Regions from separate parts of the Streptomyces sp. NPDC014727 genome, predicted to be linked through region 1. Evidence: riboswitches for the same ligand, from Rfam matches in the RefSeq annotation. Region 1 holds a riboswitch; each other region holds the start of a gene.

Evidence for each region. Region 1 has a riboswitch for glycine ahead of gcvT (glycine cleavage system aminomethyltransferase GcvT). Riboswitches for the same ligand answer to the same signal wherever they lie in the genome.
Region 2: linked by a shared signal. The riboswitch ahead of gcvP (aminomethyl-transferring glycine dehydrogenase) and the one ahead of gcvT (glycine cleavage system aminomethyltransferase GcvT) in region 1 are both predicted to bind glycine.
Region 3: linked by a shared signal. The riboswitch ahead of gcvP (aminomethyl-transferring glycine dehydrogenase) and the one ahead of gcvT (glycine cleavage system aminomethyltransferase GcvT) in region 1 are both predicted to bind glycine.
Region 4: linked by a shared signal. The riboswitch ahead of ACF1B9_RS32330 (L-serine ammonia-lyase) and the one ahead of gcvT (glycine cleavage system aminomethyltransferase GcvT) in region 1 are both predicted to bind glycine.

Annotation. Positions count from the first base shown of each region.
Region 1 covers NZ_JBIBYR010000022.1:93,800-101,562, forward strand. Annotated here, with positions in the region: gene ACF1B9_RS28390 (ABC transporter substrate-binding protein) at 1-1,359, opposite strand, end outside; gene ACF1B9_RS28395 (ABC transporter permease) at 1,455-2,459, opposite strand; gene ACF1B9_RS28400 (enhanced serine sensitivity protein SseB C-terminal domain-containing protein) at 2,958-3,740, opposite strand; gene ACF1B9_RS28405 (enhanced serine sensitivity protein SseB) at 3,907-4,677, opposite strand; partial or broken gene ACF1B9_RS28410 (AAA family ATPase) at 4,731-5,414, opposite strand; glycine riboswitch at 5,572-5,669, shown strand; gene gcvT (glycine cleavage system aminomethyltransferase GcvT) at 5,810-6,925, shown strand; gene gcvH (glycine cleavage system protein GcvH) at 7,017-7,394, shown strand; gene glyA (serine hydroxymethyltransferase) at 7,415-7,763, shown strand, end outside.
Region 2 covers NZ_JBIBYR010000020.1:9,289-17,051, reverse strand. Annotated here, with positions in the region: gene ACF1B9_RS26980 (glutamate-cysteine ligase family protein) at 144-1,649, opposite strand; gene ACF1B9_RS26975 (hypothetical protein) at 2,134-2,727, shown strand; gene ACF1B9_RS26970 (DUF5999 family protein) at 3,048-3,254, shown strand; gene gcvP (aminomethyl-transferring glycine dehydrogenase) at 3,342-6,227, opposite strand; glycine riboswitch at 6,422-6,518, opposite strand; gene ACF1B9_RS26960 (PRC-barrel domain-containing protein) at 6,632-7,000, shown strand; gene ACF1B9_RS26955 (DNA polymerase IV) at 6,925-7,763, opposite strand, start outside.
Region 3 covers NZ_JBIBYR010000031.1:31,562-39,324, reverse strand. Annotated here, with positions in the region: gene gcvP (aminomethyl-transferring glycine dehydrogenase) at 1-2,817, opposite strand, end outside; glycine riboswitch at 2,970-3,065, opposite strand; gene speB (agmatinase) at 3,174-4,172, opposite strand; gene ACF1B9_RS32295 (MFS transporter) at 4,185-5,549, opposite strand; gene ACF1B9_RS32290 (PucR family transcriptional regulator ligand-binding domain-containing protein) at 5,724-7,196, shown strand; partial or broken gene ACF1B9_RS32285 (transposase) at 7,618-7,763, opposite strand, start outside.
Region 4 covers NZ_JBIBYR010000031.1:41,187-48,949, forward strand. Annotated here, with positions in the region: gene glyA (serine hydroxymethyltransferase) at 1-1,031, shown strand, start outside; gene lipA (lipoyl synthase) at 1,033-1,992, shown strand; glycine riboswitch at 2,005-2,102, shown strand; gene ACF1B9_RS32330 (L-serine ammonia-lyase) at 2,205-3,587, shown strand; partial or broken gene ACF1B9_RS32335 (IS5 family transposase) at 3,608-4,257, opposite strand; gene ACF1B9_RS32340 (cytosine permease) at 4,346-4,501, shown strand; gene ACF1B9_RS32345 (amino acid permease) at 4,572-6,536, shown strand; gene ACF1B9_RS32350 (SDR family NAD(P)-dependent oxidoreductase) at 6,533-7,222, shown strand; gene ACF1B9_RS32355 (SDR family NAD(P)-dependent oxidoreductase) at 7,222-7,763, shown strand, end outside.

The DNA of each region.
Region 1 (7,763 bases):
CTCGATCTTGATGCCGACCTTGCCGAGCTGCTCCTGGAGCGCCTCGGCGGTGTCGACCTCGCCCGGGTTGTTGTTACGGGCGCTGAGCTTGGTGGCGAAGCCGGTGGGCTTGCCGCAGGCCTTCAACTCTTCCTTGGCCTTGGCGGCGTCCGGCTTGCCCTTGCGGGCGAGGACACCGTACGGGTCGTAGTCGCTGTGGCCCTTGATGGAGGCCGGCAGGGTGCTGTTGGCGATCGCGCCACCGGCGATCTCGCCACCGCGGGTCTGCTGCAGGGCCGCGAAGTCCGTGGCGTAGAAGACGGCCTTGCGGCAGTGGACGTCGTCCAGCGGCTTCGCCGTGTGGACGAGCGCGACGTAGCGGACGAAGGACGTCTGCATGTTGTCGACGCTGTCCTTGTGGTCCTGGACGGCGGTCACACGGCCGGACTGGGTCATGCCGGTGCCGTTGAGGTCGACGTCGTAGTCGCCCTCCATCAGCTTCTTGTCGTTCTCCTCCAGGTTGGCGGAGATCGTCACCGTGACCTTGTCCGGGAGGGCGGCACGGACCGGGTCCGAGGACTTGTCCCACTTGTCGTTGCGGACGAGCACGATGCTCTTGCCCGGCTTGTACGTCTCGAACTTGTACGGGCCCGAGGAGAACGGCCGCTGGGTGTACTTCGCCTTGGTGTCCTCCGACGCCTTCACGGGCGAGCCGGACGGCATGGCGAGGAACTGCTCGAAGTCACCGTTGGGCTTGGGCAGCTTGAAGATGATGGTGTTGTCGTCGGGCGTCTCGATCGCCTTCAGGCCGAGCTTGTCCGCGGACGTGTCCTTGTACGGGCCCTTGTACTCGTGCTTGGGGTCCAGCGTCTGCATCAGGTACTGCGGGCCACCGGTGATGGTGTCCGTCGCCCAGATGCGCTCGATGCCGTACTTGACGTCCTTGGAGGTCAGCTTGGAGCCGTCCTCCCAGGTGAGGCCGGACCGCAGCTTGTACGTGTACGTCTTGCCGCCGTCCGAGATCACACCGGGGCCGGTGGCGAGGTCGCCGACCAGCTTGGTGGACGCGGCGCCGGGCTTGGTGTCGTACGTGACGAGCTGGCGGGTGTAGAAGCGCATGAAGTCCCACGCCATGCCGTAGTAGGCACGCTGGGGGTCGGCGGAGTCGAGGTCCTGCTTGCCGACCATCTTCAGCGTTCCACCCTTCTTGGTGGACGCGTTGGCGACCTTGTTGAACGCCGCGTTGAAGCCGGCGCCCTTCGCCTTGCTGTCGCCGCTGCCGCCGTCGTCGCCACCGCCGCACGCCGTGGTGGTCATCAGCGCCGCGACCACGAGGGCCGCACCAGCGGTGAGCCGTCGTTTCGAGGTAACTGTGGACATTTTCTCGTAACCTCCGAGATCGCGGTCCCAGGCCATTGCTTGCCGGAGAACCATGGGAAGAGCCACCTGACAGTGCGGCAGGGGCAAGTCGTGGGCTATCGGGTCCCCTTGGGATCCAGGGCGTCGCGCAGCCCGTCCCCGAAGAGGTTGAAGGCCAGTACGGTGATGAAGATCGTCACGCCGGGAAAGACCATGAACATCGGGTCGTGCTCGTACGTCTCCAGGGCGTCCCGCAGCATGCCGCCCCAGGAGGCCGTGGGCGGCCGGACACCGGCTCCGAGGAAGCTGAGGGCCGCTTCGGTGAGGATGTTGGTGGGGATCATGAGCGTCGCGTAGACGGTGATCGGCGCCACCAGGTTCGGCAGCAGCTCCCGGAAGAGGATGTGCCCGCGTCCGCCGCCGAGGCTGCGCGCCGCCTCCACGTACTCGCGCTCGCGCAGCGAGAGCGTCTGGCCCCGGACGATGCGTCCCACATACGGCCAGCCGAAGAAGCCGATGACGGCGACCAGTACGGCGATGCGCACCCCGCTGCCGGTGAGGCCGAGCAGATCGTCGGGGAGAACGGAGACGAGGGAGATGATGAACAGGAGCTGCGGGAACGACAGCAGCACGTCCATGACCCGGCTGATCACCGCGTCGACCCAGCCGCCGAAGTAGCCGGCGATGATCCCGAAGAGCGTGCCGAGCGCCACCGCGACCAGGGCCGCGAGGAACGCCACGAGCAGCGAGATCCGGGCGCCGTAGACGATCCGGCTGAAGATGTCGCGCCCCTTGTTGGGCTCGACGCCGAAGAGGAAGTCGCCGCTGACGCCGCCGAGGCTCCCCTGGGGGAGGTTGGTCAGCGGGTCGAGCTTGTCCTGGTGGAAGTCGTTCGGCGGGTGCCCCAGCAGGCCCACGATGAGGGGCGCGAAGATCGCCACCACGATCAGGACGAGGACAACGATGCCACCCGTCAGCGCGACCTTGTCCTGCTTCAGGCGGTTCCAGGCGATCTGCTTGAGAGACCGTCCCTCGACCTTCTTCACCCCTGAGTCGGCTGCGGGACCACCGGTCGCGATCGGGTCCGCTTCCGTGGTCGGCTCATGCAGTGGTGCCGTCATCGTGGCAAGGACCCCTCTCAACCGGCGGTGGCCGGGCCGAACTGGCCGCTGTGGCGGCACGGATCAGTCAGTCGTACACAGAGGCGGCAGGACGCCCTTGCTGCGGGAGTCTTCATTGCTGTTGCGCGCGGTAGCCATACCGTCAGGCGAATGGATGCCTAACCGTGATGCGGTCAGGGGTGTTCCGTTATCCGGACGGATGTGAACGCCCCTCGAACACGGGCCAGTTGAGGCGGAAGAGGGGCACGCGCGTAGATTCACGCCGCTTTCACCACCAGACGTCCCCAGCGCGGAAATCCCGGACATGGAGGGCGAGATGCACCGGAAGCCGTGAACACGCGCCCACATTTCGGGAGTTGGCCCTCTATGTGTATGTCCAGGAAATCAGGAACGTACACCTGCATTCCGGGCACACCGGGCTCACGCGGTCGCGTCGCGGACACCGGGTACGGCCGACCGCGCACCCCTACCGGTACGCGCGACTCCGACGGCGCGCGCTCAGTACGCGCCCTGCGGCGGCGGATAGCCGTAGCCCGCCACCGGGGCCGCCGGGGCATGGGCCTCGCGGTCGTAGAACGGGCGGGCGTTGGCGCGCAGCCACATCGCGACCGGGTCGTACTCGTCGGACATCGCGACGGTGGAGACGGGCAGCCCGTCCGGGACCGCGCCGATCGACTGCTGCATCATCGCGCGCACGGCGTCGACCGAGGTCTGACTCGTGTCGTAGAGGTCGAGGCCGATGGCGAGATAGGGGACGCCGAGCGCGGGCTGCACCCAGGCACGGCGCAGCGAGCGGATCGCGGGGGTGTGGTGGGCGTTCTGCGCGAGCAGGGCGTAGAACTGCGGGATCTCGATGGCCGGCTCGGTGAGCCGGAGGGGGCCCGCGGGCATCCGGTCGAGGCCGGTGGCGATCCGGCGCAGATCCAGCCAGGGGATGCCGATTCCGCCGCCCGGGGCGTGCGGGTTGAGCCAGATGCCCCAGCGGTCGGGGAAGAGGGCACGGGCGATGTCGCGCCCGCCGACCAGTTCATGGGCCCGGTTCCAGCCACTGGCCGAGAGCTCCTGGGCGGAGGTCACACAGGGGGCGTAGCCGAGGCCGTCGATCTCCATGTTTCCGTACTGGGCGTCGGGCGAGCCCGCCTGGCCGTGCCAGAGGAGCATCCAGATCCGGCCGTTCACGAGGGCCTGCAGCAGCGCCTCGTACGCGTCGTAGCGTCCCGGCGTCACTTGGCGCAGCATGTGCTCGACCTGCCCGGCCGCCGCGGTGCCTGACGCACTCACCTGGTCCCGCCCCTCTTCGATCCACTGTGTCGGCCCGCCGCTCCCGGGGCACACGGGTGCGGCATGATGCCGAGGCACCAGCCATCAAACCAGCTTATGCGTCGGTCCTGACACCGACTTGACTCCATGGGCCGACGTGGCAATCGGCCCTGGAGCCGTCGGCGTGCTACGGGGTCTCGCGCCGGTAGAACGGCCGGACCTTCTCCCGCATCCAGTCGCCGACCGGGTCCTGTGCCACGTCGAGCAGGACCAGGTTGACCGGCCAGGGCACCTCGACCCGGCCCAGCGCACGGCCGAGGGCGTCCATCGGGGCGTTGCGTCCGGCGCCCTCCCAGGTGGAGAACTCGACCCCTATGAAGAGGACGGGCTCGCCGCCCTCGATGCTGGCCAGCGTCCGGCGGGCGGTGAGCACGACGCCGCTCTCCTCGAATTCGCCGGCCGCCGCGGCGAGGAAGTCGACGGGCTCCTCCTGCCAGGACGGTTCGTACAGCCGGACCCGGCCGCCGCCGGCCGGCCCGTCCAGCGGGGTGCGTCCGGCGCGGCAGAGCTCGGCCACGGCGGGCGGCGGCAGCGGCATCCCGACAGCGCCGCCCGGATTCACCGCGATACCGAGCTGCGGGGGCAGACCGCGGGCGAAGTCGCGGGCGGGTGCGACGGTGACGGACATACGGGTGCCGACGCAGGCGAGGAACTGCTGTTCGGAGCTGAAGACAGGAACGTACGCGGCGCCGTCGATCTCCAGTGTCGGCAGGTCCAGGTCCGGGGAGTCGGGTCCGCCGCCATTGGGCAGGGGCACCCAGACCTGGCTGCGCCCGAGCACCTCGACGAGCCGTCCGCCCGCCTCCGGGCTACCCACCGAGGCCATCAGTACCTCTTCGAGCTCATTGGCCGGCCATCCGCTCTGCGGATGGGACTGGACCTGCGCCGGAATGTCCACTGCTTCCCCTTCTTGCCCGAGCCTTCCCGCAGAAGATTACGGCCTGCCGCCCGCGCCTTCGGTGCCGTGGCGAACGTGATCCGGCCCAGCGCCCTCGCCGCCTCGCGGTCCAGCAGCACCGCCGAGGCGCAGCCGGGCGGCAGCAGGCCGGTCTCGGTGACCCGCAGCAGCTTCCCCACCGCCCTGCGATGCCGGGCGAAGGCGTATCCGGAGACACCCCGCCCGCGCTCCCGCTGGCCCTCCTTCGCCGTCTGCGGTGTGACGTCGAGCAGGACGAGATGGAGGACGCGGCCCCGGCGCCGGGCGTCACGGGCCAGCCAGCCGCGCACCCACGCCTGGGTTCCGCAGTCGTGGACGACGACGGACTCGCCGGAGCGCAGCGCGCGCCACAGTCCCCGGTAGTGGGCGGCGCGGACCAGCGGACGGTAGAGGGCGTACGGGAGTAAGCGGGGCATCAGCCGGGCCCAGCGGTCCCGGGTGTCCTGGGAGTCGATGGCGCGGGCCGTCGTCACCGTCCGCCGGATGAGCGTCGATTTGCCGCTGCCGGGCAGTCCGGAGACCACCACCACGTCGCCCGCCGCGAAGCGCAGGCTGCGCGGGCCGCGCCCGGCCCGCCCCCGCAGGTCTCGTACGACGGGCGCGCGCGGGCCGAGCATCTCCCCGGCCGGGACCCCCGGCTGTGCGGGCATCGCGTCGTGCGCGACTCCCGCGGTTGTCGCGTACCGCTGCAACGTCATCGCCCTCCCCCTGTCGGGTCACCCGCGTATGCCCCTGAAGTGTAAAGAAAAGGTAATGCGACACAACCGTCCACGCCGTCGATTCCGAGAGGGGACCGGGGCCCCACTCCGACGGAATGCGTGCGATGATGACCCGGCCAACTGCATAAAGGCCGCTTGAATCCGCGCGGGAGAGTTCCGGTCACTGCATGTGCCGGGCGCCGAAGGAGCAAGTTCCTCCCTTGAATCTCTCAGGCCCCGTACCGCGTGGATGAGGCAGATCTGAAAAGCGGGCCGCTCCGCGGCTCCACCCAAGGTGCAAGCCGAACCCCTCAGGGGCTCTCGGCGAACCTCTCAGGTTCCGATGACAGATGGGGAGGGATTGTCCTCGTCGTCATGCCCCGGGAGTCACATCCATGAGCACCGCCCCCCGTCTCACCGCCCTCGATGCCCTGCACCGTTCGCTGGGCGCGACCATGACCGACTTCGCGGGCTGGGACATGCCCCTGCGGTACGCCAGCGAGCGCGACGAGCACAACGCGGTGCGCACCAGGGCCGGTCTCTTCGACCTGTCCCACATGGGCGAGATCACCGTCACCGGCCCCGAGGCCGCCGCCTTCCTGAACTTCGCGCTGGTCGGCAACATCGGCACCGTCGCCGTCGGCCGCGCCCGCTACACCATGATCTGCGCCGAGAACGGCGGCATCCTGGACGACCTGATCGTCTACCGCCTCGGTGACGACGAGTACATGATCGTCGCCAACGCCGGGAACGCCCAGATCGTGCTGGACGCGCTGACCGCGCGGGCCGACGGCTTCGACGCCGCGGTGCGCGACGACCGCGACGCGTACGCGCTGCTCGCCGTCCAGGGCCCGGAGTCCCCCGCCATCCTGGCCTCGGTCACCGACGCCGACCTGGACAGCCTGAAGTACTACGCCGGCCTGCCCGGCACGGTCGCCGGTGTGCCCGCGCTGATCGCCCGCACCGGCTACACCGGCGAGGACGGCTTCGAGCTGTTCGTCGCCCCCGAGCACGCCGAGCAGCTGTGGAAGGCCCTCACCGAGGCCGGCGCCTCCCACGGCCTGATCCCGTGCGGGCTCTCCTGCCGCGACACGCTGCGCCTGGAGGCGGGCATGCCGCTCTACGGGCACGAGCTGACGACCGAGCTGACCCCCTTCGACGCCGGCCTCGGCCGGGTCGTGAAGTTCGAGAAGGAGGGCGACTTCGTCGGCCGCGAGGCCCTGACGGCCGCCGCCGAGCGCGCCGAGACCGCCCCGCCCCGCAAGCTGGTCGGGCTGATCGCCGAGGGCCGCCGGGTGCCGCGCGCCGGTTTTTCCGTGGTCGCCGGGGGCGAGATCGTCGGCGAGGTCACCTCGGGCGCCCCGTCGCCCACCCTGGGCAAGCCGATCGCCATCGCGTACGTGGACGCCGCGCACGCCACGCCCGGCACCACGGGCATCGGGGTGGACATCCGGGGCAGCCACGAGCCGTACGAAGTCGTGGCGCTGCCTTTCTACAAGCGTCAGAAGTGACGTCCGCGCACCTCAGAAGTGACGCATTCCCGTCTCACACCGTAAGACCACCGTTCATCAGCACTCCCACGCGTACAGGAGAATTCAGGTCATGAGCAACCCCCAGCAGCTGCATTACAGCAAGGAGCACGAGTGGCTGTCGGCCGTCGAGGACGGTGTGGCGACGATCGGCATCACGGAGTTCGCCGCCAACGCGCTCGGCGACGTCGTCTACGCCCAGCTCCCCGAGGTCGGTGACACGGTGACCGCGGGCGAGACCTGCGGCGAGCTGGAGTCGACCAAGTCGGTGAGCGACCTGTACTCGCCGGTGACCGGTGAGGTCACCGCCGCGAATCAGGACGTCGTGGACGACCCGTCGCTGGTGAACTCCGCTCCGTTCGAAGGCGGCTGGCTGTTCAAGGTACGTGTGGCGGAGGAGCCGAAGGACCTGCTCTCCGCCGACGAGTACACCGAGTTCTCCGGCAACTAAAGACCCCAAGGGACCACCTGATGTCGCTTCTCAACTCCTCCCTCCACGAGCTGGACCCGGACGTCGCCGCCGCCGTCGACGCCGAGCTCCACCGTCAGCAGTCCACCCTCGAAATGATCGCCTCGGAGAATTTCGCTCCGGTCGCGGTCATGGAGGCCCAGGGCTCCGTCCTCACCAACAAGTACGCCGAGGGCTACCCCGGCCGCCGCTACTACGGCGGCTGTGAGCACGTCGACGTCGTCGAGCAGATCGCCATCGACCGCATCAAGGCGCTGTTCGGCGCCGAGGCCGCGAACGTCCAGCCGCACTCCGGTGCGCAGGCCAACGCCGCCGCGATGTTCGCGCTGCTGAAGCCGGGCGACACGATCA
Region 2 (7,763 bases), on a different contig from region 1:
GGTCGCGGCCCGAGGACGATGCCGGGCGTCGGCGCCCGCGACAACGGGGTCGCGGGTCGCGGCGTAGGACGCAGCGGACATCGGTACCCGCCACGACGAAGTCCCACCACGCGGAAACAAGACGGACGCCCGCCACGACGGGGTCACGGCGCGGGGGCACCCGTCGGCCAGCTGTGCACGGGTTCACCACTGTGCATCAGTTCCGCGTACCGGCGGGTCGTCGCGGCCAGTGCCGCCCGCCGTCCGAGCCCGGCCTCCCGGGCCCGGTGATAGGTGTCCACCTGCCAGGACGCTCCGTTCACCCGCCGCCTGCAACGCTCCTCGATGACCCCGAGGTAGCGGTCACGGTCCGCAGGCTCGATGTTCCAGGCATCGAGCCCCGCTGCCGCCAGCGGCAGCAGCTCGTCCCGTACGAGCTTGACGGCCGGCACCCGGGTCAGCCCGCCCGATCGACCCGGCCGGGGCCAGATCAGCTCCGCGTCGATGCCGTGTCGGCAGGCGGTGTCGAAATTCTCCGCCGCGGCGGAGAACGGGAGCCTGGTCCACACCGGCCGGGACTCCTCGGCGAGCGCCCGTACGAGCCCGTAGTAGAGCGCGGCATTGGCGATCACATCGGTGACGGTGGGACCGGCGGGCAGGACCCGGTTCTCCACCCGTAGGTGGGGTACGCCATCGGCCAGCCCGTACACGGGACGGTTCCAGCGGTAGACCGTACCGTTGTGGAGCACGAGCTCCTGCAGCCCCGGCACCCCTCCCTCGTCGAGTACGCGCAGCGGTTCCTCTTCTTCACAGATCGGCAGGAGCGGCGGGAAGTAGCGCAGGTTCTCCTCGAAGAGTTCGTACGCCGATCCGACCCATCGCTCGCCGAACCAGGTCCTGGGCCGCACCCCCTGGTTCTGCAGTTCGGGCGGTCTGGTGTCCGTGGCCTGCTGGAAGAGCGGCGGCCTCGATTCCCTCCACAGCTCCTTGCCGAACAGGAAGGGCGAGTTGGCGCCGAGGGCGATCTGAACCCCGGCAACGGCCTGGGCCGCGTTCCATACGGCCGCGAATCGCGCCGGTGTCACCTGCAGATGCAGCTGGACCGAGGTGCAGGCGGCCTCGGGAGTGATCGACGAAGAGGTGGAGACCATCCGCTCCACCCCTTGGATATCAAGGGAGAAATCCTCGCCGCGCGCAGCCACCATTTGATCGTTCAGCAGTGTGTAGCGGTCCGCATCCGAGAGGTTCGCGGCAACAAGGTCCGCATGGCCCAGAGTGGGAAGAATTCCGATCATCATGATCCCGGCATCGACCTCGCTCGCCTTCCGATGGGCATATCCGAGGCCGGTCCTGAGCTCTTCGGCCAGTTGATCGAAAACGCGTCCGTCCAGACGGTGCGGGACTATGTTCACTTCCAAATTGAACATCCCGAGTTCGGTCTGGAAATCACGGCTCGCGATGCGCGGGAGCACCTCGCCATTCATCATCTTCGGCATGCCGTCGACGCCGGCCAGATTCAGCTCGATCTCCATGCCCATGAGATTGCGCGGTCGGTCGAACCTCCGCTCCGCCAGAAGCCTCTCCAGCCCCTCCAGGCACTGATGAAGCTTCCTCCGGTACCTCTGCCGATCGGACAGGTCAAAGGCGCCCGACACGACCTTCTCCCCCATCGAAGCGTCCCTCCCTCAAGTGGGCGGCCCGCGGCCCAGGCCGCTCGCGTCACGATCGATAATGCCCAGGCCGGGTGATCCATAACGCCCCCGTGAACGCCGCACACCCAGTAATCTGAACGCGGCCGCCCGGGGCACATTCCCTCGGCATGAAGCAGTTTGCAGTTTCGCTCGGCCGACAGGCTGCGAAAACTCCGATGCGTTTCGGCCGACCGCGCCCGGGGAAAAATCCCTGGCGGCGGCTGCGCCACTGACGCCGAATCAGCAGAATCTCCGCATAATAAAGTCTTGATACCGCCTTGTCGGCGACACCTGCGACGGCTAGTGGAATCACTGAGTGAACACGTGTCGTATAAACTTCGCGGACGAGGCAGAGAGTTGACGCACCGGCCCAGTCACCGGCCTCCTCTGGCCCCGCATGCCGACAGCGCCGTCTGCACCCGCCCACGCACCACCGTGTCTCCGAAGTGAGAGGCGACCCACTATGCCGCTGCATGTTCCCCCGGCCCCCGCGCCCGCTCTGCGCAGCGTTCTCGCGGCACTCGGTTCACCCACCGCAGTCCGCGAGGCCCGCACACCTGCTCTTCGATCGGCGCAGGGACTGCTGAGCCCCGAACTCCCGCTCCCGGTCCATGTACTGGACCGGATCGGACCGGACGGGCTGGCACCCGCCACCCGGCTCGCCGCGTGGCGGTTCCTGATCCGCACCTCGGAACAGGCAGTCGCCGCGGCGGACACCATGCTCACTCCGGACGGCTGGACCTTCTCGCACTTCTTCGAGGGCCCCTACATCGCCTCGACCGAACTCGCCCTGCGCCAGGCCGAGACGGTGACACCGCACTACCAGCCGCGGCTGCTGTCCATTCCGGAGCTGTACATGCTGGCACTGTGGCTGCATGCCGACCCCGACGCCGACGCGTCCGGCGGGGCACTCGCCCCCGCCGATCTGCTGGTACCGCTGGCACCCGCGCCACCCGGCATCGCGGCCCATCGCCCGCACCGGGTCGCCGACCTGCTCCGCGTGATGACGCTGCGCATCACCCCGGGCCCCGGCCCCCTGCTCGGGTCACCGGCCTGACGACGGAGCATCCCGCGCATCACCGCACTGTGCCCCGCCACCGCTCCGGGTGGCGGGGCACAGTACTGCGGGCGCACTCTGCGCCCATCCGGACTAGCCCGGTCCGACCACCCCGAACCACCCGAAGGGACAGTGCAGTTGCGGTGAACCGTCCGGCCGGGTGACGCGTCATCGGAGTAAGGAGAAGTGCTGCTGCGAAATCCCTGCGGATTGACGCCCGTAGGGCAACACTGGGACCGGACCGATCGATACGGGGGGCGGCCATGAACACCTCGTCAAGCCGCAGGACATTCACTACAACGCAGCGAAAGAACCCTTCCATGTGCCAGCACCAGCCACCATGCCCGACCGCCGACTCAGCCGACCGGGAGGCCGCCCGCCTTACGGCTCACCATCCGGAACAGGGCTGGAGCCTGCTGTGCAACGGCGTCCTGCTCTTCGAGGACACCGGTGAGCTGCTCCCGGACGGGCAGATCATCGCCCCGCACCGGCCCCTGGAAACGGGCCGGGCCGTGAAGGCCGCCTGACCCCGGCCGGTACGAACGGGGGCCGGCCCGGAGAATGCTCCGCACCGGCCCCGACGCATGTCCGCGTCACATCGTGTCGCTCATGCCTCAGTTGTCGTACTCGTCCAGCGGCGGGCAGGAGCAGACGAGGTTGCGGTCACCGAAAGCACCGTCGATCCGGCGCACCGGCGGCCAGTACTTGTCGGCTGCCGAGACTCCGGCCGGGAAGACCGCCACCTCACGGCTGTAGTCGTGCTTCCACTCCCCGCCCAGCATCGCCGCGGTGTGCGGAGCGTTCTTCAGCGGGTTGTCGTCCGCGCCCCACTCGCCCGAAGCCACCTTCTCGACCTCGCCGCGTATGGCGATCATCGTGTCGCAGAAGCGGTCGAGCTCCGCGAGGTTCTCGCTCTCCGTCGGCTCGATCATCAGCGTTCCGGCGACCGGGAACGACATGGTCGGAGAGTGGAAGCCGTAGTCGATCAGACGCTTGGCGATGTCGTCGACGCTGACGCCGGTGGACTTGGAGATCGGCCGCAGGTCCACGATGCATTCGTGTGCGACCAGCCCGGCCGGGCCGTTGTACAGGATCGGGTAGTGCGGTTCGAGACGCTTGGCGATGTAGTTGGCGGCGAGTACGGCGACCTGCGTCGCGCGCTTCAGCCCCTCCCCGCCCATCAGACGCACGTACGCCCAGGAGATGGGAAGAATGCCGGCCGAACCCCACGGAGCGGCCGAGATCGGTCCGACGCCGGTCTCGGGACCCGCCGCGGGCTGCAGCGGGTGGTTCGGAAGGTACGGCGCGAGGTGCGCACGCACGCCGACCGGGCCGACGCCGGGGCCACCGCCGCCGTGCGGGATGCAGAAGGTCTTGTGCAGGTTCAGGTGCGAGACGTCGCCGCCGAAGCGGCCGGGCTTCGCGAGGCCGACCAGGGCGTTGAGGTTGGCGCCGTCGACGTACACCTGTCCGCCGGCGTCGTGCACCTCGGCGCAGATGTCCGCGACGTGCTCCTCGAACACACCGTGCGTCGACGGGTACGTGATCATGAGCACCGCGAGCTCGTCGCGGTGCTTCTCGATCTTGGCGCGGAGGTCCTCGATGTCGACCTCGCCGTCGTCGGCGGTCTTCACCACCACGACCTTCATGCCGGCCATGACGGCGCTGGCCGCGTTGGTGCCGTGCGCGGAGGACGGGATGAGGCAGACGGTCCGCTGGTCGTCGCCATTGGCCCGGTGGTACGCGCGCACCGCCAGGAGGCCTGCGAACTCGCCCTGCGATCCGGCGTTCGGCTGGATCGAGACCGCGTCGTACCCGGTGACCTCGGCGAGGCGCTCCTCCAGCTCACGGATGAGGGTGAGGAAGCCCTGTGCCTGCTCGGCCGGCGCGAAGGGATGCAGCGCGCCGAACTCGGGCCAGGTGATCGACTCCATCTCGGTGGTCGCGTTCAGTTTCATGGTGCAGGAGCCGAGCGGGATCATGCCCCGGTCCAGGGCGTAGTCCCGGTCGGCGAGCTTGCGCAGATAGCGCAGCATCGCCGTCTCGGAACGGTGCTGGTGGAAGACCGGGTGGTTGAGGATCTCGTCGGTGCGCAGCAGGGACTTGGGCAGTGCGTCTGCGGCCGCCGCGTCCAGCGCCTCGATGTCCCCGTCGGCACCGAAGGCGGCCCAGACTGCGGCGATCTGCGTACGGGTGGTCGTCTCGTCGCAGGCGAGGGAAACCAGGTCGGCATCCACGAGCCGGAGGTTGACACCTCGGTCGCGAGCCGCGGCCACGATGTCGGCGGCCTTCCCCGGAACACGCACGGTGAGGGTGTCGAAGTAGGCGCCCGTCACCACCTCGACACCCGAGGCGCGCAGCCCCTCGGCCAGGATCGTCGCGTAGCGGTGGGTGCGCTGAGCGATCGTCCGCAGCCCGTCCGGGCCGTGGTAAACGGCGTACATCCCGGCCATGACGGCAAGCAGCACCTGAGCCGTACAGATGTTGCTGGTGGCCTTCTCACGACGGATGTGCTGCTCGCGGGTCTGCAGGGCCAGCCGGTAGGCCTTGGTGCCGTCCGCGTCGACGGAGACGCCGACGAGGCGGCCGGGCAGGCTGCGTGCGAACTGCTCGCGTACGGCCATGAACCCGGCGTGAGGTCCGCCGAAGCCCATCGGCACACCGAAACGCTGCGTGGTGCCGACCGCGATGTCCGCGCCCAGGTCACCCGGGGAGGTGAGCAGGGTCAGGGCCAGCAGGTCGGCGGCGACCGTGACGATCGCACCGAGGTCGTGGGCCTGCTCGATGACGGGCTGGATGTTGCGCACCGCGCCGGAGGCACCGGGGTACTGCACCAGGACGCCGAAGACACCGCGCTCGGCGATCTCCGCCGGGATGCCGTCGGCGAGGTCGGCGACGACGACCTCGACGCCGGTCGGCTCGGCGCGGGTCTCGATGACGGCGATCGTCTGCGGCAGGGCATCGGCGTCGACCAGGAAGACGCCGTTCTTGACCTTGCCGACGCGCCGCGAGAGCGCCATGGCCTCGGCGGCCGCGGTGCCCTCGTCGAGCAGGGAGGCGCCGGAGGTGGGCAGCCCGGTCAGCTCGGCGACCATCGTCTGGAAGTTGAGGAGCGCCTCCAGGCGGCCCTGCGAGATCTCCGGCTGGTACGGCGTGTAGGCCGTGTACCAGGCGGGGTTCTCCATGACGTTGCGGAGGATCACCGGCGGAGTGAAGGTGCCGTAGTAGCCGAGCCCGATCATCGGGGCCAGCACCTGGTTGCGGTCGGCGAGGGCGCGCAGCTCCGCGAGGACCTCGGCCTCGGTGCGAGCGGTCGGCAGCCGGAGTGCCTCCGCGCTCTTGATGACATCGGGCACGGCTGCCGCGGTGAGCTCGTCCAGCGAGCCGTAGCCGACCTGGGCGAGCATCTTCGACTGTGCCTCGGCATCGGGACCGATGTGGCGCTGCTCGAACGGAATGCCCTGCTCCAGCTGGGAGAGCGGAGTGCGGCGGGGGGTCATGGTGGAGGCCTCCTGGTCTGTCACGACCTGCGAGGGGCACCACGGCGCGGGTGCCCGAACGGCCTCCCCCTCTGTCATCTCGACCTGAGAGCTTCACCGGCGCACCCTGCGGCGCACCGGCTTTCACCGTCGGTGAGGGAAGGAGCCGCATCGGCACTCGGCCGCGCGGAACCCGCCCTGCTTTCCAGAGTGACCTCGTCCGTGCGGTACGGGGGCCTGAGAGATTCCGGGGAGGATTTGCTCCTTCGGCGCCTTCGGATCAGCTCCGGAGGACTCTCCCGCACGGGGTCAGCGGCCAGTACCAGCCTACCAGCGGGGTCAGTGGCGCCATTCTCGAGTGGCCAACCCCCCGGATCTGCACTTTTGTAGTGCTTGTGGAGTAGCCGCGACCAGTGGGAGGGACCGTGCAGACCGACATAGATCCGCGCAGCCTGATCGGCCGCAAGGCGTTCGACCGCAAGGGCACCAAGATCGGAACCGTGGACGAGGTGTACCTCGACGACGCGACCGGTGTCCCCGAGTGGGCGGCCGTACGCACCGGACTCTTCAGCCGGGACGCGTTCGTCCCGCTGGAACCCAGCGAATTCGTGGAGGACTCGCTCCGCGTCCCCTTCGACCGTGCGCTGATCAAGGACGCACCGGACTTCGGCGTCGGCCGCCATCTCTCGCCCGAACAGGAGCTCCAGCTCTACCGGCACTACGGCCTGGACTCCCCGTTCGAGGAGACCGGCCCGGACAGGGACTTCGGCAGACTCGCCGGCCAGGACGAGTAGTCCACCGGGTTCCGGACCAATGGCAACGGCTCGGCCGGCTGCAGGGCCGGATCGTCGATCCGGAACGTCCGCACCCGGCCGGGCGCCGACTCAGGTTCCTCGAACCGCACCGTCACCCGGCCGATGCCGCTGCCCTGCACCCAGCCATGCCCGTATGTGTCATGGCGTACGTCGTGTCCGGCGGTCCAGCGCCGTGCCGCCGACTGCTCTGCGCTCCCTGGGGGCTCCTCCGGCGCACCGCTCACCGTTTCCTCCCCACGGCCTCCCGCCGTCCTATCCTCCTCGGCCGCTTCCCCGCTCGCGGCCCGCTCACCGGCGGCCTGTGCGAAGAGATCCTCCTGGGTGTAATCGGCGAGCCCCGTGACGCCCACACCGAGGAGCCGTACCCCTCCGGTGGTGTCCACAGCCTCCAGGAGCCGCGCGGCGGCCTCCCGGACCACCGTGGGGTCGTCCGTGGGCCCACGCAGCGTCTCCGACCGTGTGAGCGTGGAGAAGTCGTACCGGCGCACCTTCAGCACCACCGTCCGACCGGACCGCCCCGCCCCCCGCAGCCGCTGGACACATCGGTCGGCCAACCGCTCCACCTCCGTCCTGACCCGCACCCGGTCGTGCAGGTCCGCGTCGAAGGTGTCCTCCACCGACACCGATTTGGCGTCCCGCTCCGCGACCACGGGCCGGTCGTCGTACCCGAGCGCCATGCGATGGAGCGAGCCCCCGTGCGCCCTCCCCAGCAGGCGTACGAGCTCCGCCTCACCCGCCTCGA
Region 3 (7,763 bases), on a different contig from region 1:
GTTCCGGTCGCCGTGCGCCTGGTCAATCCGACCGACCGGCGGCCAGTACTTGTCGGGCGTGACGCCTGCCGGGTAGACGGCCCGCTCGCGCGAGTAGGCCCGGGTCCACTCACCGGCGATCGCGGCCGCGGTGTGCGGCGCCCGTCGCAGCGGGCTCCCCTCGAGGGTCCAGGTGCCCTTGCGCACCAGGTCGATCTCCGCGCGGATCGCGATCATCGCCTCGCAGAAGCGGTCCAGTTCCTGCAGGCTCTCACTCTCGGTCGGCTCGACCATCAGCGTGCCGGCGACCGGGAAGCTCATCGTCGGCGCGTGGAAGCCGTAGTCGATGAGCCGCTTGGCGATGTCGTCGACGGTCACACCCGTGGCGGCGGTGATCGGGCGTACGTCGAGTATGCACTCATGCGCGACGAGGCCGGCCTCCCCGGCGTACAGGACGGGGAAGTGCGGCGCGAGCCGGTGGGCGACGTAGTTCGCGCTCAGCACGGCTGTCTCAGTCGCCTCGGTCAGCCCCTCCGCGCCCATCATCCGGATGTAGGCCCACGGGATCGGCAGGATGCCGGCGCTGCCGAACGGCGCGGCGCTCACCGACCCGATCCCGTCGCGGCGCCCGGTGTCGGGGTGCAGCGGGTGGGTGGGCAGGTACGGCGAGAGGTGCTCGGCCACCCCGACCGGGCCAACGCCCGGCCCGCCGCCGCCGTGCGGGATGCAGAACGTCTTGTGCAGGTTGAGGTGGGACACGTCGCCACCGAACTCACCCGGCTTGGCGACCCCGAGCAGCGCGTTGAGGTTGGCGCCGTCGACGTACACCTGTCCGCCGTGCTCGTGCACCAGCTCGCACAGCCGGGTGATGCTCTCCTCGTAGACACCGTGTGTCGAGGGGTAGGTCACCATGATCGCGGCCAGGTCCTCGGCGTGCTTCGCGCACTTGGCCTCGAGGTCGGCGAGGTCGACCGTGCCGTCGGGCCGCGACGCCACAACGACGACGCGCATCCCGGCCATGACAGCGGAGGCGGCGTTGGTACCGTGCGCGCTTGCTGGTATCAGGCACACGTCGCGTCCGGCCTGGCCGTTGCTCCGGTGATAGGCGCGGATCGCCAGCAGGCCCGCAAGCTCGCCCTGCGATCCGGCGTTCGGCTGGATGGAGACCTTGGCGTACCCGGTGATCTCGGCCAGCCACGTTTCCAGCTGTTCGACCAGGGTCAGGTAACCGGTTGCATCCGTCATCGGCGCGAACGGGTGCAGGTCCGCGAACCCGGGCCAGCTGACCGGTTCCATCTCCGTGGTCGCGTTGAGCTTCATCGTGCAGGACCCGAGCGGGATCATGCCGCGGTCCAGCGCGAAGTCACGGTCGGACAGCTTGCGGAGGTAGCGCAGCATCGCGGTCTCGGAACGGTGCTGGTGGAAGAGCGGGTGGGTGAGGAACGAGGAGGTACGACGCAGTCCCGGCGGAAGAGCCGCCGGAGCGTCGGCCGCCGGCTGGTCGAGGTCGTCCCCGGCCCAGCCAAAAGCGTCGAGCACGAGACTGACGTGGTCCTGCGTGGTGACCTCGGAGCAGGAGACGCCGACGTGGTCGCCGTCCACCAGTCGCAGCCGCAGGCCCTTGTCGTGGGCGGCCGCTACGACCTCCTCGGCACGGCCGTCGACCCGCACCAGCAAGGTGTCGAAGAACTCACGGTGCACCACCGTGATCCCGCTCGCCCGCAGACCTGCGGCGATGAGCGTGGCGTGCCGGTGCGTCCGCCGGGCGATCTCGGCCAGACCGTCGGGGCCGTGGTGGACGGCGTACATGGAGGCGACCACGGCGAGCAGCACCTGCGCCGTGCAGATGTTGGAAGTCGCCTTGTCGCGCCGGATGTGCTGTTCGCGGGTCTGGAGGGCGAGGCGGTACGCGGGCCGGCCGCCGTCGTCCACGGACACGCCCACGAGCCGACCGGGCAGGTGGCGTGCCAGCCCTTCACGGACCGCGATGTAGCCGGCGTGCGGCCCGCCGTAGAACAAGGGGACACCGAACCGCTGGGTCGATCCCACGGCGATGTCGGCGCCGAACTCGCCCGGTGGTACGAGCAGGGTGAGCGCCAGCAGGTCGGCGGTCACGGTGACCAGCGCCCCGCGTGCTCGTGCCGCAGCGGTCATCTCGCGCAGGTCGCGGACCGCGCCCGAGCAGCCGGGGTAGGACAGCACCACCCCGAAGAAGTCGTCTTCCGGCAGCGGCTCGGCGACGTCGATCTCGACGACCTCGATACCGACCGCGTAGGCACGCGTGCGCAGGACGTCGAGGGTCTGCGGCAGGGTGTCACGGTCGACCAGGACGCGGGTGCGGTTCTTGCCGGCGACGCGGCGCATGACCGTGACGGCCTCGGCGACCGCCGTACCCTCGTCGAGCAGCGACGCGTTGGCAGTCGGCAGCCCCGTGAGATCGCCGACCATGGTCTGGAAGTTGATCAGCGCCTCGAGTCTGCCCTGGCTGATCTCCGGCTGGTACGGCGTGTAGGCGGTGTACCACGCCGGATCCTCCAGCACGTTGCGCCGGATCACCGCGGGTGTGATGGTCGCGTGGTAGCCGAGGCCGATCATCGGGACGGCCACGATGTTCCTACTGGCCAGCTCGTGCAGCTCGGCACGCGCCTCGGCCTCGGTGGCGGCGGCGGGCAGGTTCAGGTCGGAGGTGCTCCGGATGCCGCTCGGGACAGCGACGTCGATCAGCTCGGTCAGCGTCGAGTAGCCGATGTCGGCCAGCATCTTGGCGCGGTCAGCGTCGCCGACACCGATGTGACGGGCGGCGAACTCGCCGGACGCGGAGGATCCGGGTGAGGTCATGGTGCGAGGCTCCCTGATGGGGGGCACCGCGGACGCGGCGCCGTGACGGGTGACCTCCCCGCTCTGTCATCGGTACCTGAGAGCTTCACCACCGGGTCCGGCGGTTTGCACCGTGGGCGCAGGACTTCGACGTCCCGTCTTTCCAGAGTCGCTTCACCGGAGCGGTACTTGTGCCTGAGAGATTCTGGGGAGAGTTGCTCCTTCGGCGCCTCGCCAAGACTGGGCAAGGGCTCTCCCGCTCCGGTTCGAGCAGCGTTTGTGTTGAGTTGTCGAGCCCGACCGTAAGGCCGGGTGGAGGTGCCGTCAGGGCGGGTCAGCACCCTGACGACCCTGGTGAGCGTCGACCACGTCCCAAATCAGGCGTGCTTCGATGCCGCGAGCACGGGGCTGGCGACGTGGTTCTTCGTCATGAGCGTGACCAGGTCGAACACGACGGTCGCGGCGGCGACGCAGGTGATCTCGGCGTGGTCGTATGCTGGAGCGACCTCGACCACGTCACCGCCGATGATGTTGAGCCCGTCGAGGCTTCGGAGCAGACGCAACAGCTCGCGGCTGCTGAACCCGCCCATCTCCGGCGTCCCCGTCCCCGGCGCGAACGCGGGGTCGAGCACGTCGATGTCGATCGAGATGTACACCGGTGCGTCGCCCACGCGTCGCCGTACGGCGTCCACCGCCCCGTCGATGCCGATGACATCGAGGTCTCCGGCGCGTATCGCCCGGAAGCCGAACCTCTTGTCATCCACGAGGTCCATCTGGTCGTAGATCGGTCCGCGGATACCCAGGTGGATGGACTTGTCCTCGGCGAGCAGGCCTTCTTCGAAGGCCCGGCGGAACACCGTGCCGTGCGTGATCGGAGCGCTGAAGTAGGTGTCCCATGTGTCGAGGTGCGCGTCGAAGTGGACCAGCGCGATCGGGCCGTACTTGTCCTTGGCCGCGCGCAGCATGGGCAGCGCGATGGTGTGATCGCCGCCGATGCTCACGATGCGCCGGTCGGACTGTCCCACTACGTCGCGGGCGTAGCCCTCGATCTGGGCGACCGCCTCATCAATGCTGTACGGCGTGCAGGGAACGTCGCCGGCGTCGACGACCTGGAGTGCTTCGAGTGGTGCGGTGTCGAGCTCGACGTGGAACTTCGGGCGCAGGTGACGCGAGGCCTGACGAACACCCATCGGACCGAAGCGGGCACCCGGCCGGTACGACGTGCCCCCGTCGAACGGCACACCCAGGATCGCGATGTCGTAGTCGCTGACCGAGCCGATGTCGGGTATCCGAGCGAAGGTGCCCAGGCCGGCGAAGCGCGGGACCTTCGTGGCGTCCAGGGCTCCGATCGGAGCGGTTCGGTTGTCGTGGTTCATCACGGTCTCCAGTCAGTTCGTAACGGTGGTGGTGAGGGAGGAACCAGTGGGCTCGGCCGGGTGGTCGGCGCCCGCGGCGGTGTCGCTGAGCGCCCGGCCTCGGGTCTCGATGCCCCAGGCCAGCGTGACCAGGAGCCCGACGACCGACACGACGGCGCCGATGAGGAGCGGCAGGCTCTGGCTCTTGGCCAGGGCGAACGGCATCAAGAAGGTGGCCGCGGCCGACCCGATGCGGGAGAACGCCGTTCCCACACCGACGGCGGTGGCGCGGACCTCGGTCGGGAAGAGTTCGTTGGGGTAGACCACCTCGAGGAAGCTGGAGCCGCCCGAGGCGAGGGCGAAGACGCAGACCGAGGTGAAGGAGACCCAGGTCGGCACTCCGGGCACCAGACCAGGTATGCCCAGGGCGACCGCGACGATCCCGAAGGACCACAGCAGCAGCGCCCGGCGGCCGATCCGCTCGACCAGCCAGAGTCCGGGGATACCGCCGACGACGAAGAGCGCGGCGAGGAAGACCTCGGCGGTGTTCCCGGTGATTCCCATGCCCGCCAGCAGATCGGGGGCGAAGGAGTAGAGCGCGAACAGCGGGATCACCTGGGCGGTCCAGAAGATGCCGACGAACAGGGTGCGCTTGAGGTACGGCGAGCGGAACACCATGGTGTAGCGAGTTCGCGCGACCGTCGGTTCCGCTGCCAGGTCTGCCACGCCGTACTGCGGGCCGAAGACCTTCTTGATCGCCCGGTCGGCGTCGTCAGGACGGCCCTTGCTGAGCAGCCAGCGCGGCGACTCCGGCGTACCGAGCCGCAGGAACAGGGTCACCATGGCGAACACGGCCGGGCTGGCGAGCATGAACCGCCAGGCGTTCGCACCGAGCCCCGCAAGGCCCACGCCCACGACGTACGCCGCAGCGGCACCGAGTGCCCAGACGACGAAGGTCGCACCGAGCATCCGACCGCGGAACCGCCGCGGGAGGTACTCCGCCAGCAGCGACGTGGCGATCGGATAGTCGGCACCGATGGCCGCGCCGAGGAGGAAGCGCAGGAGCACGAGCTGCCAGACCTCCGTCGTGAAGGCGGACAGCACCGAGAACAGCGCGAGCGCGCCCAGGTCGGCGATGTACATGACGTGCCGGCCGATCCGGTCGGTGACATACCCAAACAACGCCCCGCCCACGAAGATGCCGACCAGGCTGGCGGCCGCGACCAGACCCTTGTCCCCCGTGGTCATGTCCAGGGCGGGCGTAAGCGTCGTGAAAGCGACACCGACGATCGCGATCGCGTAACCGTCGATGAACGGTCCGCCCGACGAGTAGGCGGTCAGTTTCTTGTGGAAGCGCGTCAGCGGAGCATCGTCTATGAGGTTCGATCGAGCAGTCACGAAGGCGTCCTTGGCTCGAGAAGGCCGCGGGGAGGCGTTGCGGGATGTTCACCCAGGTGTACGCCGGTGCGAAGGGCGCCACGAAGACCCCCAACGCTCAAAGTTCCCGCCCGTGACTGTGCATTTGAATAACGCTGCTGTACAGGCGGTCAGGCCTCGTCTTACCGTGGCCTCATGCCGATCACAGTGGGCGAACTGCTCGACATGCCGCACCTGCGCCTGAGACTCCACTCGGGGGCCGGCGCGCTGGACCGCCCCATCTCCTGGACCCACACGACGGACCTGCCCGAGCCGTGGCGCTGGGTGGCGGGCGGCGAACTCCTCATGACCAACGGCAAGCCAGTCCCGCGCAGCGCGTCGGGCCAGGAGGAACTCGTCCGGCAGCTAGTCGAGCACGGTGCTGCCGCGCTGGCCATCGCCGAGCAGATGTACGCCCCGCCGCTGACCAAGCGGCTGGCGCAGACCAGCGAAGAACTGGGTTTCCCGGTGCTCTGGATCGCCTACCCGATGCCGTTCGTCGCGATCTCGCGCGCGGTCGCCGAGGCGACCCTCCTGGAACAATCCCAGCGCCTGATCCGGACCGAGCGCATCTACCAGGCGCTGCAGCAGATCTCCTCGCACGGTTCCGGGCTCACCACGCTCACGAGCGCCCTGTCCCGCGAGCTCGCCTGCGACGTCCGGGTGTGCGACCGGGCGACCGGCTACGGCTGGTACCCGGGCAGCGCCCCGCTCCCGGAAGACATCCGCATCGCCGTGACCGAGCGTCGCGGAAAGCTCCGGGCCGGCATCATCGCGATCCCTCTCCACCAAGACCGTCGCGCGCTCCTGGTCGACGTCCCGACCCACCCGGACGCGGTCCTCGTCGCCCTCTCCGAGCCGACCGGGCAGCCGGACGCGCTGCTGCTGCAGCACGCCGCGACGGTGTGTGCGCTGGCGCTTTCCCAGGCCCGCCTGACCATCGAGCACGATCGCAGGACCGGTGCGGAGCTTCTGCTGCAGATCCTCGATGCGCAGCTGGCGCCGGCGGTTGCCCGGCGCCAGCTGGCAGAGCTCGGCCTCCCGGTCGAAGAAGCAGTGTGCGTGGCGGCACGCAACGACGACCCGGAACTGCTCAAAGGCCTGCACCTCCACCTGTGGCGCTCGGCCGTCAGGCATGCCACGGTGCACCGCGGCAGCACGTCGCTCACGGTGCTGCCCGACGCGGCCGTGCAGGTGCTGGTGCAGGCGCTCGGGCCGGGTGGCCAAGCAGGTGTCAGCGACCTGATCGTCCGCGCTGACCGCGTCGTCGACGCGGCGCGAGAGGCCACTTGGGCGCTCGACACCGCAAGGGAACAGGGCACCCCACTGCTGCGATACGCCGATGCCGATCCGCTCCTCGGCCCGCGCAACCCGACTGAGGCCCGGGCCCTCGTCGATCGCGTACTGGGCCCCGTTCTCCGACTGCCGTCCGCGCAGTCCGGCGAACTGCTGGGAACCCTGCGGGTGTTCCTCGAGAACGGCAGGTCCTGGCAGCGCACCGCCGAGGCCTTGCACGTTCACCGGCAGACGGTGCTCTACCGCGTTCGGCGGATCGAGCAGCTGACCGGGAAGCAGGTCGCCGACACGGGAGATCTGGCCGCGCTCTGGCTTGCCCTGAAGGCCGTCTAACGGCCTCCAGGCGGCCACACCCATGTCTGCCCAGGTCAGATCCCGGGATTTCGCCCTCCAGGCCGCTGAATTACGAACGCGGGCGAGACACAGAGAGCAAAATGGAGGAGTGATCGCACATTCCCGTCATGCGGTTCTGCGGCGCTCCGTTCACTGACAGGTCAGCGTCGGGCTCGTGCAGCTCACTTGTCCTGGCTCCTTCCAGGCCTGGCTGTGCCCCGTCCTTGCCGTGGTGTCGCCCCAGACCCTCACAGCCGTCTAAGCCTCGATCCACCGACGTGTTCTGAAGATGATCTTTTGATCGTTGTGCGAGCTGGTTTCGGTCGGTGGTCGTGGATGGGCAGGTTGTTTCTGCTGGTCTGCCCAGCTTTTCCACGGGTTCGGTTCCGGTCGGGCCCTGGCGGGCGGGTTATCAGGGGGTTCAGGCCGGTGCGGGTGGGTCGTGGACGGTGTCGAAGAGGTGTGTCCAGGCTTGCTGCCAGGGCCAGTTGTAGGGCAGGTGCAGGGTGATACGTCGTGCGGATCGCGCGATCCGGGCCGGGACCTGGACCAGGTGGGTGCGGAGGG
Region 4 (7,763 bases), on a different contig from region 1:
GGGTGAAGGGCCTGTTCGGCGCGGCCTTCGCCAATGTGCAGCCGCACTCGGGCGCCCAGGCGAACGCCGCCGCGATGACGGCGCTCCTCCAGCCGGCGGACACCATCCTGGGCCTGGACCTCGCGCACGGCGGTCACCTCACCCACGGCATGCGCATCAACTTCTCCGGCAAGCTCTACAACGTCGTCGCCTACCACGTCTCCGCGGAGGACAACCGCGTCGACATGGCGGAGGTGCAGCGACTTGCCGATGAGCACCGGCCCCAGCTGATCATCGCAGGCTGGTCGGCGTACCCCCGACAGCTCGACTTCGCCGCCTTCCGGCGGATCGCGGACCAGGTCGGCGCGTACCTGATGGTGGACATGGCGCACTTCGCCGGGCTGGTCGCCACCGGACTCCACCCGAATCCCGTGCCGTACGCCGACGTGGTCACCACGACCACACACAAGACGCTCGGCGGCCCGCGCGGCGGAGTGGTGCTGACCAACCGCAGGGACGTGGCGAAGAAGGTCAACAGCGCGGTCTTCCCCGGGCAGCAGGGCGGCCCGCTGGAGCACGTGATCGCGGCCAAGGCGGTTGCCTTCAAGATGGCGTCCGAGCCGGTGTTCCGCGAGCGCCAAGAGCGCACCCTCGCAGGCGCTCGGCTCCTCGCGGAACGGCTGAGCGCTCCCGATGTCGCGGGTGCGGGTGTGTCCGTGCTGTCGGGTGGTACCGACGTACACCTGGTCCTGGTCGACCTGCGCGAGTCGGAGCTCGACGGGCAGCAGGCGGAGGACCGACTGCACCACATCGGCATCACGGTGAACCGCAACGCAGTACCGTTCGACCCCCGCCCGCCGATGGTGACTTCGGGGTTGCGCATCGGTACGCCTGCGCTGGCCAGCCGAGGCTTCGAGGAGGCCGCGTTCGCGGAGGTCGCCGACATCATCGCGGAGGCCCTGGCGCCGGCGTACGACGAGGGCGTCGCCGCCGAGCTGCGGGCTCGTGTGGCCACGCTCGCCCACACACACCCCTTGTACCCGGAGCTGTGAGATGAGCGGAACCAGCACGCCTTCCATTGCGCCTGACGGCCGCAGGCTGCTGCGGCTGGAGGTGCGGAACAGCCAGACACCCGTCGAGCGCAAGCCGGGTTGGATGAAGGCCAAGGTGCGGATGGGGCCGGAGTACACCGCGCTGCAGTCGCGGGTGAAGGCCGAAGGGCTGCACACGGTATGCGAGGAGGCGCGCTGCCCCAACATCTTCGAGTGCTGGGAGGACCGCGAGGCCACCTTTCTCATCGGCGGCGACCAGTGCACCCGGCGCTGCGACTTCTGCCAGATCGACACCGGCAAGCCCCAGCCTCTTGACCGGGACGAGCCGCGCCGGGTGGCGGAGTCCGTGGCGACGATGGGGCTGCGATACGCCACCATCACCGGCGTGGCCCGCGACGACCTGCCCGACGGCGGTGCCTGGCTGTACGCCGAGACGGTCCGGCAGATCCACGCGCTGAACCCGGACACCGGGGTGGAGAACCTGATCCCGGACTTCAACGGTGTCCCCGCGTTGCTGACCCAGGTGTTCGAGTCCCGCCCGGAAGTGCTGGCGCACAATGTGGAGACAGTGCCCCGGATCTTCAAGCGGATCCGGCCCGCCTTCCGCTACGACAGGTCGCTTGGTGTGCTCACCGCGGCACGGGAGTTCGGTCTGGTCACCAAGTCGAACCTGATCCTGGGCATGGGTGAGACCCGGGAGGAGGTCTCGACGGCGTTGCAGAACCTGCACGACGCCGGGTGTGACCGGATCACCATCACCCAGTACCTGCGGCCCTCAGCGCGGCACCACCCGGTGGAGCGGTGGGTCAAGCCCGAGGAGTTCGTCGAACTCCAGGAGGAAGCCGAGGAGATCGGCTTCGCCGGAGTGATGTCCGGCCCCCTGGTCCGCTCCTCCTACCGTGCCGGACGGCTGTACCAGCAAGCACTCGGCGCAAAACTTCCGCAAGAACCGAACAACTGAACACACCGCTGGCGGTTCTGCGCGGGAGAGCCCACGTCTCCTGAAGGACGTGGCGTCGAAGGAGCAAATCCTCCCTGGAAACTCTCAGGCCCCGTTACCGCGCAGAGAAGGCGGACTCTGGAAAGCAGGCGCCCGTCGCGCCTCGCCCATGGAGCAAGCCGCCTGCCGCGCGGCGAAACTTTCAGGCCGAACTATTCAAAGGGAGCCCGCCCGTGGCCATCTCCGTGTTCGATCTCTTCTCCATCGGCATCGGGCCGTCCAGCTCGCACACGGTCGGCCCGATGCGCGCCACCGGGATGTTCGTCGGCCGTCTGAAGGAAGACGGCCTGCTGGCGCATACGGCCTCGGTGCGGGCGGAGCTGTTCGGCTCGCTCGGGGCGACCGGGCACGGCCACAGCACGCCGAAGGCCGTCCTGCTCGGTTTGGAGGGCCACTGCCCCCGTACGGTCGACGTGGAGCACGCCGACGCCGAGGTGCAGCGCATTCGCGACACCCAGCGGCTGCGGCTGCTGGCGACGGAGCTCGGCGACGCCCACGAGATCGACTTCGACGAGCCCACCCAGCTGGTGCTGCACTGTCGCCGCTCGCTGCCGTACCACGCCAACGGCATGACCCTCTTCGCGTACGACGCCGACGGGCTGCCGCTGCTGGAGAAGACCTACTACTCGGTCGGCGGCGGCTTCGTCGTCGACGAGGACGCGGTCGGCGAGGACCGGATCAAGCTCGACGACACCAAGCTCACCCACCCCTTCCGCACCGCCGACGAGCTGCTGCGCCTCTCCCGGGAGTCGGGTCTGTCGATCTCCGCGCTGATGCTGGAGAACGAGAAGGCCTGGGGCACCGAGGAGGAGATCCGCGAAGGGCTGCTGGAGATCTGGCGCACCATGCAGAGCTGCGTCTCGCGCGGCATGTCCCGCGAGGGCATCCTGCCGGGCGGCCTGAAGGTCCGCCGCCGCGCCGCCAACTCCGCCCGGCAGCTGCGCGCCGAGGGCGATCCCGCCACGCGCGCGATGGAGTGGACCACCCTCTACGCCATGGCGGTCAACGAGGAGAACGCGGCAGGCGGGCGCGTCGTCACCGCCCCCACCAACGGCGCGGCCGGCATCATCCCGGCCGTCCTGCACTACTACGTCAACTTCGTCCCCGGCGCCGACGAGGAGGGCGTCGTCCGCTTCCTCCTCGCGGCGGGCGCGATCGGCATGCTCTTCAAGGAGAACGCCTCCATCTCCGGCGCCGAGGTCGGTTGTCAGGGTGAGGTCGGCTCCGCCTGCTCCATGGCCGCGGGCGGCCTCGCCGAGGTCCTCGGCAGCACCCCGGAACAGGTCGAGAACGCCGCCGAGATCGGTATGGAGCACAACCTCGGTCTGACCTGCGACCCGGTCGGCGGCCTGGTCCAGATCCCGTGCATCGAGCGCAACGGCATGGCCGCGGTCAAGGCCGTCACCGCGGCCCGCATGGCCCTCCGTGGCGACGGCCGCCACCATGTCTCCCTGGACAAGGTCATCAAGACGATGAAGGAGACCGGCGCCGACATGAAGGTCAAATACAAGGAGACCGCCCGCGGCGGACTCGCGGTCAACGTCATCGAATGCTGACCGGATAGGGCCTGACCTGGCCATATGAGGGCCGGGCCCCTTCCCTGCTCAGCCAGGTGATGCCTACCGTCCGGGTACGTACGAGCTCGGGAAGGAGGTTTTTCGTACCTGGTCGCGACGCCACGGGATTGCTTGAGGAGGCCGATCCGGCACTCGATCTTGTGGCGGCGCTTGTACCGTTCCCGGTCGAAGCCGGGCGGGCGACCGCCGGCCGAGCCTCGACGCAGGCGATGCCCGGCCTGGTCGAGCTTCTCAGGGATGGTGTATGGGATCTGTCGTCGGCGCAGGTAGGAGCGGATCTGGCGGGAGTAGTAGACGCGGTCGGCGATCACGCGGTCGGGGCGGGTGCGGGGGTGTCCGTCGCCGACGCACTCCACTCGGATACGGTCCATGACCTCGGTGAACAGCGGCGCGTCAGCCCGCTGGCCCGCGGTGACCACCACGGCCAGGACGTGCGAGGAAGAGTCGACCGCGAGGTGGACCTTGGTGGTCGGGCCGCCGCGCGATCGGCCCAGCGCGTGGTCCTCCGGCTCGCGCGCCAGGCCGTCCGTGCCCGGCCGGCGTGGATCGCCAGCCCTCTTTTACGCACCCCTGCGGCGTGCTGGTGCGCTCGGGCGACGGTGGAGTCCACCGACACCTCCCACCTGAGGTGCCCGACCGCATCGGCCTTGACCCAGCGCAACGAGCGCATCGAGCAGCACTCGATCGACTACGTCCCGGTGAACGAGCGGCACGGCAGGCCCTGACACCTGTTCACGGTGTGGTTCTCCAGCAACCTGCAGATCACCGGCTTCGTGAACGGCGCGCTCGCCGTCCTGATCGGGCTCGACCTGCCCTGGGCGATCTTCGCGATCGTCGTCGGGAACCTGGTGGGCGCCCTGTTCATGGCGTACCACTCCATCCAGGAGCCCTGAATGGGCGTGCCGCAGATGATCCAGAGCCGCGCCGGTCCTCAACATCACCCTGTTCCTGCTCAACCTGCCGGTGCCGTGGACGGCGATCAACCTCGCCGACAACTACCTGGTGCGGCACAGCGAGTACGAGACCGACCAGCTCTTCGACCGGCGCGGGAGCTACGGTCTGGTGAACTGGCCGACGATCACCGCCTACGTGGCCACGATGGCTGCGCAGGTCCCGTTCGTCAACACCGGGCTCTACACGGGCCCGCTGGTCGACGACCTCGGCGGCGCGGTCGTCTCCTGGATCGTCGGCCTGGTCGTCGCCACCGTCCTCTACCTGGGCCAGACCAAGCTCGCCCGGCGCGCCGCGCCCCCGCCGCGCCGGCCCCGGTGGCCGTGCCGAGCGAGGTCGCCTGAGGCAGGACCCCCGCGCCCGGCGGCGCCGACCCCGTGGTCGGCGCCGCCGGGCGCGTTGTGCATTCGTATAGGACCGTGCGCCAAAGGCGTGACATTGGGTGGCTGTTGCGCAGTGCCACGGAGCCATGAGACTGAGGCCGAAATCACTGGCCCACCCCAGGAGGTCACCGCAATGGGACCACCCAGCCTTGAGAGCACCGCCGACCGCGCGGTCGTGACGCCGCCGGACGGCGGCCACGACGTACTGAACCGCGGGTTCGGCTTCCGCTCCGCCCTGTCGCTCGCCTTCGCCGACATCTCGCCGATCGTGGCGCTGTACGCCATCTTCGCGCTGGGCCTGTTCGCCGCCGGGCCGCGCTTCTTCTGGGCGTTCCCGATCGTGCTCGGCGGCCAGCTGCTCGTGGCATTCGTCTTCGGCGAGCTCGCCTCGCGCTGGCCGTACGCCGGCAGCGTCTACCAGTGGGCCCGGCACGCCCGCGGAACGGCCTGGGGCTGGACCGCCGCGTGGGCGTACATCTGGGGCCTCACCCTCACCCTGTCGACGATGGCGTACGCCGCGGCGGGCTTCCTGCTCGAAGTCTTCGACGCCGCACCGGGCCAGCGGCAGCGCGTCCTGGTCGCGATGGGCATCATCGGCCTCGGCACCGCGGCGAACATGATCGGCCGCCAGGTCCTCAAGGTGATGATCACCGCGAGCATCCTGTGCGAGATCGTGGGCTCGGTCGTGCTCGGCATCGTGCTGCTGGCCTTCCACCGGGTCAACCCGGTCTCGACCCTCTTCGACGGCCTGCCCCACGCGAACGGCGGCACGCTGAGCACGATGCTCGTCGCGATGGCCTTCGTCGGCTGGGCGTTCCTCGGCTTCGAGTCCGCCGGGTCGATCGCCGAGGAGGTGCAGGATCCGGAGCGCAACGTGCCCAAGGCCATCATCTTCGGCCTGCTCCTGGTCGGCGTGATCGTGATGTTCTCGGCGGTCTCGGTCATCCTCGCCATCCCGGACCTGCCCGCCGTGCTGAACGTGCAGAGCGGTGACCCGGTCTCCGCGACCCTGACCGAGCAGCTCGGCGCCTCGATCGCCAAGCCGCTGCTCATCATGTTCGTGATCGGCTTCGTCTCGGCGTTCCTCGCCGTCCAGTCGGCCGTCTCCCGCGCCGTCTACGGCATGGCCCGCGACGGGGCCCTGCCCGGCGCGGCCACCCTCGCCAAGCTAGCCGGCCCGGAACGGATGCCGATCTCTGCGATCGGCCTGACCGCCGTCGTCTCGGCGCTCTTCCTGCTCTTCGCCGGCTCGGACTTCTACGACGTGCTGGTGAACTTCTCCGTGATGGGCCCCTACATCGCCTTCGCGATCCCGGTCTTCGCTGCCGCCCTGCTCCGTCTCAGTGGGCGCTGGGTGCCCGGGCCCTTCTCCATGGGCCGCTGGGGTGGGATCGTCACGTACGCCGCCGCGGCGTGGCTGGCCATTGAAATCGTCAACGTCCTCTGGCCGCGAACAAGTCCCGGTCAGCCGTGGTACATCAACTGGAGTATGGTGATCAGCTTGGTCGCACTGGGCATCGTCGGCGTCGCGGTCTACGCGAGCCGCCGCAACCAGATCAGTGAGCCGGTGGGCGAGCGGGAGGTCGTCCGATGAGCGCGCGCGTCGCGGTCGTCACGGGCGCCGCCTCCGGCATCGGCGCGGCCGTGTGCCGGTCGCTGGAGGAGACGGGCTGGACCGTCTGCGGTCTCGACCTGCGTCCCGTCGAGCACCTGAAGCACTCCTACGAGTGCGACGTCGCCGACCCGGCGTCGGTGTCCGCCGCCTTCGGCCGGATCGAGGCCGAGGTCGGGCCGGTGGGCGCGCTGGTCACGGCGGCGGGGCACTACGAGCTGGTGCCGGTCGGCGAGATCACCGAGGAGGCCTGGAACCGGATGATGCACGTCCACGTGGGCGGCCTGCTCAACCCGGTCCGGGCGGTGCTGCCCGGGATGATCAACAGGGGTGAGGGCACCGTCGTGGCGATCTCCTCCGAGCTCGGCATCGGCGGCACCGAGAGCGAGGCGCACTACTCGGCGGCCAAGGGCGCGATCCTCGGCTTCGTGCGCAGCCTCGGCGCGGAGGTCGCCGAGCACGGCGTCCGCGTCAATGCGGTCGCGCCCGGCCCGACCGACACGCCCCTGCTGCCGGCGGCCCAGCGCACGCCGGAGTACCTGGCGTCCCTGCCGGCGCGGGCCCTCGGCCAGCCCGAGGACATCGCCCAGGCCGTGCAGTTCCTGGTCGACGAGGGCGGGTTCTGCTTCGGCGAAGTGCTTTCCCCCAACATGGGAGCAGTGATCTGATGAGCGAGCCGAACGTACGACGTCGCCAGGAGGGCAGGGTCGCCGTCGTGACCGGCGCGACCCAGGGGATCGGCCGGGCGATCGCGCTCCGGCTGGCCGCGGAGGGCGCGAAGGTCGGTGTGAACGGCCGGGCCGACACCCCGCAGATGCGTGAGGTGGTCGAGCTGACCGGTGGCTTCCCGGTGGTGGCCGACATGGCCGATCCCGAGGCGGTGCGGACCGCGTTCGCCGCGGTCGAGCGCGAGCAGGGACCGGTCGACGTACTGGTGTGCAATGCGGCGTACATGTCGATGAGCCCGATCCTCGACCAGCCGCTCGACGACTGGTGGCGCAATATCGACACGAACCTGTCAGGCACCTTCCGGTGCGTGCAGGCCGTGCTGCCCGGGATGAGGCGCAAGGGGCGCGGCAACATCGTCGTCATCACCTCCGAGTGGGGGGTCGTCGGCTGGCCGCGCGCCACGGCGTACGCCTCCTCGAAGGCGGGACTCATCGCGCTCACCAAGTCGCTGGGCCGTGAGCTGGCGCCCGAGAACATCAC